Linked DNA regions of Piscinibacter sp. HJYY11. The protein of the gene in region 1 interacts with the protein of each later gene in a pairwise test. Links are inferred from orthologs where the notes say so. Each region holds a gene or a part of one and is shown in the gene's direction. Other genes may lie near its edges.

Region 1 (3,528 bases):
GCGGACTGCCGGAGGCGGAAGAGCGCGAGATCCAGCGCATCGTCGTCCAGGCCTACCGCACGCTGAACTGCCGGGGCTGGGGCCGCGCCGACCTGATGATCCGCAAGAGCGACCGCAAGCCTTTCCTGCTGGAGATGAACACCTCGCCGGGCATGACCTCGCATTCGCTGGTGCCGAAGTCGGCCGCGGCGAATGGCATGCCCTATGAGCAGCTCTGCCTGCACCTCATCGCCAACGCCTCGCTGGACAGCACGAAGACCTGAACATGCGCGCCCACGCCGCCACGCCTCGCTTCGACCCGGCCGCCGTCGAGCTGCCGGGAGAGGTGCGCCTGCTCAACATCACCGCCTCGATGCTCTTCGTCGTGGGTGGCGTGTTGATGGCGGTGCTCGCGTTGATGTGGCTGATCCGCCAGCCGGTGTTCAACATCAAGTCGGTGAAGGTGGAGGGCGAGGTCACGCGCAACAGCGTGTCGACCATCCGCGCCAACGCGCTGCCGCAACTGGCGGGCAACTACTTCACGCTGGATCTCGCGCGCGGCAAGCAGGCCTTCGAGGCCGTGCCGTGGGTGAGGCAAGCCATCGTGCAGCGCGTGTGGCCGAACCGGCTGCGCGTGCTGCTCGAGGAGCACCACGCGGTGGCGCTGTGGGCCATGAAGGACGGCGACGACCAGCTCGTCAACGCGCAGGGCGAGGTCTTCCAGGCCAACCTGGGCGACGTGGAAGACGAATCGCTGCCGACGTTGAAGGGCCCGGACGGCAGCTCGGCCGAGGTGCTGGCGATGTACCACCGGCTGGTGCCGGTGTTCGAGAGGCTGGAGATGCACATTGACCAGCTCTCGATGAGCGGGCGCGGCTCGTGGCACGCCGAATTCGACAGCGGCGCCGAGATCGAGCTCGGCCGGGGGACACAAGACGAACTGGTGGCACGCAGCGAACGCTTCGTCGCCACCGTCACGCAGGTGATCGAGCGCTACCAGCGGCCGCTGGTCTACGCCGACCTGCGACACAACGAAGGTTATGCCGTGCGGCTCAAGGGGATCACCACCACGACGGTGGCCACTCCGCCCGGCAGGAGAAATTGAGGGAACACATGGCCAAGGAATACAAGGACCTGGTCGTCGGCCTGGACATCGGCACCGCCAAGGTGATGGCGGTGGTGGCCGAGGTCTTGCCCGATGGCGAGTTGAGAGTCGCCGGCCTCGGCATCGCGGCGGCGCACGGGCTCAAGCGCGGCGTGGTGGTCAACATCGACGCCACGGTGCAGAGCATCCAGCAGGCCCTGAAAGAGGCCGAGATGATGGCCGACTGCAAGATCACGCGCGTCTACACCGGCATCACCGGCAGCCACATCCGCGGCCAGAACAGCACCGGCATGGTGATCGTGCGCGACAAGGAAGTGACGCCGGTCGACGTGACGCGTGTGGTCGAGACGGCCAAGGCGATCAACATCCCGAACGACCAGCGCCTGCTCCTGGTGGAGCCGCAGGAGTTCGTGATCGACGGCCATGAGGTGAAGGAGCCGATCGGCATGAGCGGTGGGCGCCTGGAGGTGAAGGTGCACATCGTGACCGGCGCGCAGAGTGCCGCCGAGAACATCGTGAAGTGCGTGCGCCGCTGCGGGCTCGAAGTGGACCAGCTGGTGCTCAACCCGAGCGCGAGCAGCCATGCGGTGCTGACCGAGGACGAGAAGGATCTGGGTGTCGCCATCGTCGACATCGGCGCCGGCACCACCGACGTGGCGATCTTCACCGACGGGGCGATCCGTCACACCGCGGTGATCCCGATCGCCGGCGACCTGATCACGAGCGACATCGCGATGGCGCTGCGCACGCCGACGAAGGACGCCGAAGAGATCAAGGTCGAGTACGGCGTGGCCAAGCAGCTGCTCGCCGACCCCAGCGAGCAGCTCGAAGTGCCGGGCCTCGGCGACCGTGCACCGCGCATGTTGTCGCGGCAGGCGCTGGCCGGCGTGATCGAGCCGCGGGTAGAGGAGATCTTCTCGCTCGTGCACCAGGTGATCCGCGACAGCGGCTACGAAGAGCTGCTCAGTAGCGGCATCGTGCTGACCGGCGGCGCGGCGGTGATGCCGGGCATGGTGGAGCTGGGCGAAGACATCTTCCTGAAGCCAGTGCGCAAGGGCATCCCGACCTACCACGGCTCGCTCTACGACATGGTGGCCAATCCGCGCTCGGCGACGGTGATGGGCCTCCTGGAAGAAGCACGCCTCGGCCGTGCGCGTGGCATCAAGGCCGCGCAGCAGGCCGGTTCTGTCAAGACACTTTTCGGCCGGGCCAAAGACTGGTTCCTCGGCAATTTCTGAAGACCGACTTTTTGAAATACAGGGAGTTCACATGACACGCCATCCACATCTCATCGATCGTCTCCAGCGGGCGCATCACCTGGGCCACGACCCACCTGGCGCCTGGCCACCCCAGACTGCGGGCCCACCCGCGGCACAGCAAGAAGAGAAGACGAGTTTTTCAACACACACGGCAACTGCAAAGAATTGGAGTCAGACATGGCAATCGAAATGATCGAAGAGTTCGACCTGGGCACCCAGATCAAGGTGATCGGCGTGGGCGGCGGCGGCGGCAACGCGGTCGACCACATGATTGCGCAAGGTGTGCAAGGCGTGGAGTTCGTCTGCGCCAACACCGATGCACAGGCGCTCAACCGCTCGAGCGCGCACCACCTCATCCAGCTCGGCAGCACGGGCCTGGGCGCCGGCGCCAAGCCGGAAGCCGGCCGCGCCGCCGCTGAAGAAGCGGTGGACCGCATCCGTGACGCCATCAAGGGCAGCAACATGCTCTTCATCACCGCCGGCATGGGCGGCGGCACCGGCACCGGTGCGGCGCCCGTGATCGCACGCGTGGCCAAGGAGATGGGCATCCTGACGGTGGGTGTGGTCACCAAGCCTTTCGACTTCGAAGGCAACCGCCGCATGAAGGCCGCCGACAACGGCGTGGCCGAGCTCGAAGCCAACGTCGACTCGCTGATCGTGATCCTCAACGACAAGCTGCTCGACGTGCTGGGTGACGACGTGACGCAGGACCAGGCCTTCGCGCACGCCAACGACGTGTTGAAGAACGCCGTGGGTGGCATCAGCGACATCATCCACGTGCCGGGCCTCGTGAACGTCGACTTCGAAGACGTGAAGACGGTGATGAGCGAACCCGGCAAGGCGATGATGGGCACCGCCATCGCGAGCGGCCCCGACCGCGCCACCAAGGCGGCCGAATCGGCCGTGGCCTGCCCGCTGCTCGAAGGCATCGACCTCTCGGGCGCGCGTGGCGTGCTGGTGCTGATCGCCGCCGGCCGCAGCACCTTCAAGCTGTCGGAAAGCCGCAATGCGATGAACACCATCCGCCGTTACGCCGCGGACGATGCGCACGTGATCTACGGCACCGCCTACGACGAAAGCCTGGGCGACCAGCTTCGCGTGACGGTGATCGCCACCGGCCTGTCGCCGGCCAAGCGCCAGCAGCAGGCACCGATGACGGTCGTGCACAGCACCGTGGCGCAGCGC
Region 2 (3,112 bases), 1.1 Mb from region 1 along the record:
GCGCTCGCCGGCGGCGCGTCGCGCATCGGCGGCACTGGCCTGCTCCAGGGCAAGGTCTTCGTCGACCGCGAGGAAGACCCCCAGTTGTTGATGCGTCGCAACGCGTGCGAGCAGATGTTTCGTGAGTTCGGTGCTCGAGACCTCGCGTGCGTCGAGCGCGCGGCCCATCTCGGCCACGCTCAAGGAGTGCAGCTCCTTCATTCGATGACCTTGGGCACAAGGAAGAGGCCGTCTTCGCTGGCCGGGGCGTTGCGCAGGTTGCGCTCGCGGTCGTTGGTCTCGGTGACCACGTCGTCGCGCAGGCGCAGGCCCACGTCGCGCACGGCGGACAGCGGGGTGTACAGCGGCTCGACGCCGCTCGTGTCGACGGCGCTCATGCGCTCGACGATGGAGAAGAACTCGTTGAGTTGAAGCCTCATCGCCTCTTGCTCATCGGCCTGCAATTCGAGGCGGGCCAGGTGGGCGATGCGGCCGACATCCTGCGGGGTCAAGGCCATTGGAAATCCACTTTTGGATGGGTCTTCGCGGGATCGAAAACCAGGGGTGTTGAAGTATTATCCCCGGTTATCCACACGCCCCTCGACGCGTCGAAAACCCAGAGTTTGCAAGGGTTTGCGAGCTTGTTTCAAAAGGCCCCGGAACCCAATTGCGCTCATGTGGTCGGTACTGATCGAATGCGTGAGCACCCCACCCGCCACCAACACGGACCCACATCGCCCAGCATGACCCGCGCGCCATCGACCGCGGCTGCGTGCTCGCCGATCTGACACACAAGAACATGTTCGCTTCCCTGCGCCGCTACTTTTCCACCGACCTGGCCATCGACCTCGGCACCGCCAACACGCTGATCTACGTGCGTGGCAAGGGCATCGTGCTCGACGAGCCCTCGGTCGTCGCCATCCGCCACGAAGGCGGCCCCAACGGCAAGAAGACCATCCAGGCCGTCGGCGCCGAGGCCAAGGCGATGCTGGGCAAGGTGCCCGGCAACATCGAAGCCATTCGCCCGATGAAAGACGGCGTGATCGCGGACTTCACGGTGACCGAGCAGATGCTCAAGCAGTTCATCAAGATGGTCCACGACTCGAAGATGCTGAAGCCGAGCCCGCGCATCATCATCTGCGTGCCCTGCGGCTCGACCCAGGTGGAGCGCCGGGCCATCCGCGAATCGGCGCTGGGCGCCGGTGCGAGCGAGGTCTACCTGATCGAGGAGCCGATGGCCGCGGCGATCGGCGCCGGCCTGCCGGTCAGCGAGGCCAGCGGTTCGATGGTGGTCGACATCGGCGGCGGCACCACCGAGGTCGGTGTCATTTCGCTGGGCGGCATGGTCTACAAGGGCTCGGTCCGCGTCGGCGGCGACAAGTTCGACGAAGCCATCATCAACTACATCCGCCGCAACTACGGCATGTTGATCGGCGAGCCCACCGCCGAAGCAATCAAGAAGCAGATCGGCTCGGCCTTCCCCGGCTCCGAGGTCAAGGAGATGGAAGTCAAGGGCCGCAACCTCAGCGAAGGCGTGCCGCGCAGCTTCACCATCAGCAGCAACGAGATCCTGGAAGCGCTGACCGACCCGCTGAACCAGATCGTCTCCAGCGTGAAGAACGCGCTCGAGCAGACCCCGCCCGAACTCGGCGCCGACATCGCCGAGCGCGGCATGATGCTCACCGGCGGCGGTGCCCTGCTGCGCGACCTCGACCGCCTGCTCGCCGAAGAAACCGGCCTGCCGGTGCTGGTTGCCGAAGACCCGCTGACCTGCGTGGTGCGCGGTTGCGGCATGGCGCTGGAGCGCATGGAACGCCTGGGATCGATCTTCACCTCCGAGTGAACGTGAACAGCACCACGAAGCCGGCGCGTTCAACACGTGGCCGGCTTTTTCACTTCAAACGTTTGAGCTTTTCCTGAATCACAGCGGTCACCATGCCTCTCGGCACACTCGATCGAACACCACCGCCCTTCTTCCGCCAAGGGCCGTCGGCGTTCACGCGCATGGTGTTCTTCTCGGCGCTGGCGCTCTTCCTGATGGTGGCCGACACCCGCTTCAAGGTCACGCAGCCGCTGCGCGCGGTGGTGGCGACCGTGCTGAACCCGGTCGAGCGCGTGCTGCGCACGCCGGTCGACCTGTGGAATGGCGCGGCCGACTACCTGACGGGCCTGCAGGACGCCCGTGAGCAGGAAACCCGCGCCAAGGTGCAACTCGTGCAGCAGGCCGAGCGGGCCGCCAAGGTCGAGCAGCTGCAGCAGGAAAACGCCCGCCTGCGGGCCCTGCTGGAGCTGCGTGGCGCGATCAAGGTGCGCTCGCTGACGGCCGAGGTCCTGTACGACGCGCCTGACCCTTATTCGCGCAAGGTCATCATCGACCGCGGCAACCGCGATGGGCTGGTGATCTCGTCGCCGGTGATCAACGAGGCGGGCGTGCTGGGCCAGGTCACGCGCGTCTACCCCTACAGCGCCGAGGTCACGCTGCTCACCGACAAGGAAGCCGCGATCCCGGTGCTCAACAGCCGCACCCAGGCGCGCAGCGCGGCCTTCGGCAACTCGGCCGGCGCAGGCCTCGAGCTGCGCTTCATGGCCGGCAATGCCGACGTGCAGGTGGGCGACCTGCTCTCCACCTCGGGCGTCGACGGCGTCTACCCGGCTGGCCTGCCGGTGGCCAAGGTGGTGAGCGTGGACCGCAAGGTCGAGACCGGCTTCGCCCGCATTGCGCTGGCGCCCATCGCCGAACCCGACAGCGTGCGCCACGTGCTGGTGCTGGAGCCGGTGGGCATCCAGATGCCGCCGCGGCCTGAGCCCGCGCCGAGTGACGATCCGGCCAAGCCCGTGAAGAAGGGGAACAAGAAATGATGCCCCGCGGCGCCGACCAGCTCCTGCTGCCGGTCAACCCGTTCTTCATGTGGACCACGATGTTGCTGGCCTTCGCCTTCAACCTCGTGCCCTTCGGGCGCGTGGGCTACCTGCCCGACATGATGGCCCTGGTGCTCGTGTTCTGGAACGTGCACCAGCCGCGCCGCGTGGGCCTGGGCGCCGCCTTCGTGTTCGGCGTGCTGATGGACGTGCACGACAGCGCCGTGCTCGGCCAGCACGCTCTCGCCTACACGCTCTTGAGCTTCTTCGCGAT

Evidence for each region. Proteins that work in one complex are often made in the same cells at the same time.
Region 2: the proteins of ftsA (region 1) and JI745_RS14725 interact in binary tests that used the Escherichia coli proteins (3 or more experiments, as listed by UniProt). The link is inferred for Piscinibacter sp. HJYY11 from one-to-one orthologs.

What each region holds. Positions count from the first base shown.
Region 1 is NZ_JAERQZ010000001.1:2,100,811-2,104,338, reverse strand. What follows is about bases 305-3,207. They hold ftsA (cell division protein FtsA), read left to right. Parts: upstream 305-1,092; coding sequence 1,093-2,322; downstream 2,323-3,207. Other genes in these bases: ftsZ (cell division protein FtsZ), read left to right, coding at 2,521-3,207; JI745_RS09615 (cell division protein FtsQ/DivIB), read left to right, coding at 305-1,084. Also shown: JI745_RS09620 (D-alanine--D-alanine ligase), read left to right, coding at 1-263; more of JI745_RS09615, read left to right, coding at 266-304; more of ftsZ, read left to right, coding at 3,208-3,528. UniProt on the Escherichia coli protein: Essential cell division protein that assists in the assembly of the Z ring. May serve as the principal membrane anchor for the Z ring.
Region 2 is NZ_JAERQZ010000001.1:3,167,586-3,170,697, reverse strand. Bases 1-2,800 are described here. They hold JI745_RS14725 (rod shape-determining protein), read left to right. Parts: upstream 1-778; coding sequence 779-1,822; downstream 1,823-2,800. Other genes in these bases: mreC (rod shape-determining protein MreC), read left to right, coding at 1,915-2,800; gatC (Asp-tRNA(Asn)/Glu-tRNA(Gln) amidotransferase subunit GatC), read right to left, coding at 198-497; gatA (Asp-tRNA(Asn)/Glu-tRNA(Gln) amidotransferase subunit GatA), read right to left, coding at 1-201. In the rest of the region: more of mreC, read left to right, coding at 2,801-2,838; rod shape-determining protein MreD, read left to right, coding at 2,835-3,112. UniProt on the Escherichia coli protein: Forms membrane-associated dynamic filaments that are essential for cell shape determination. Acts by regulating cell wall synthesis and cell elongation, and thus cell shape.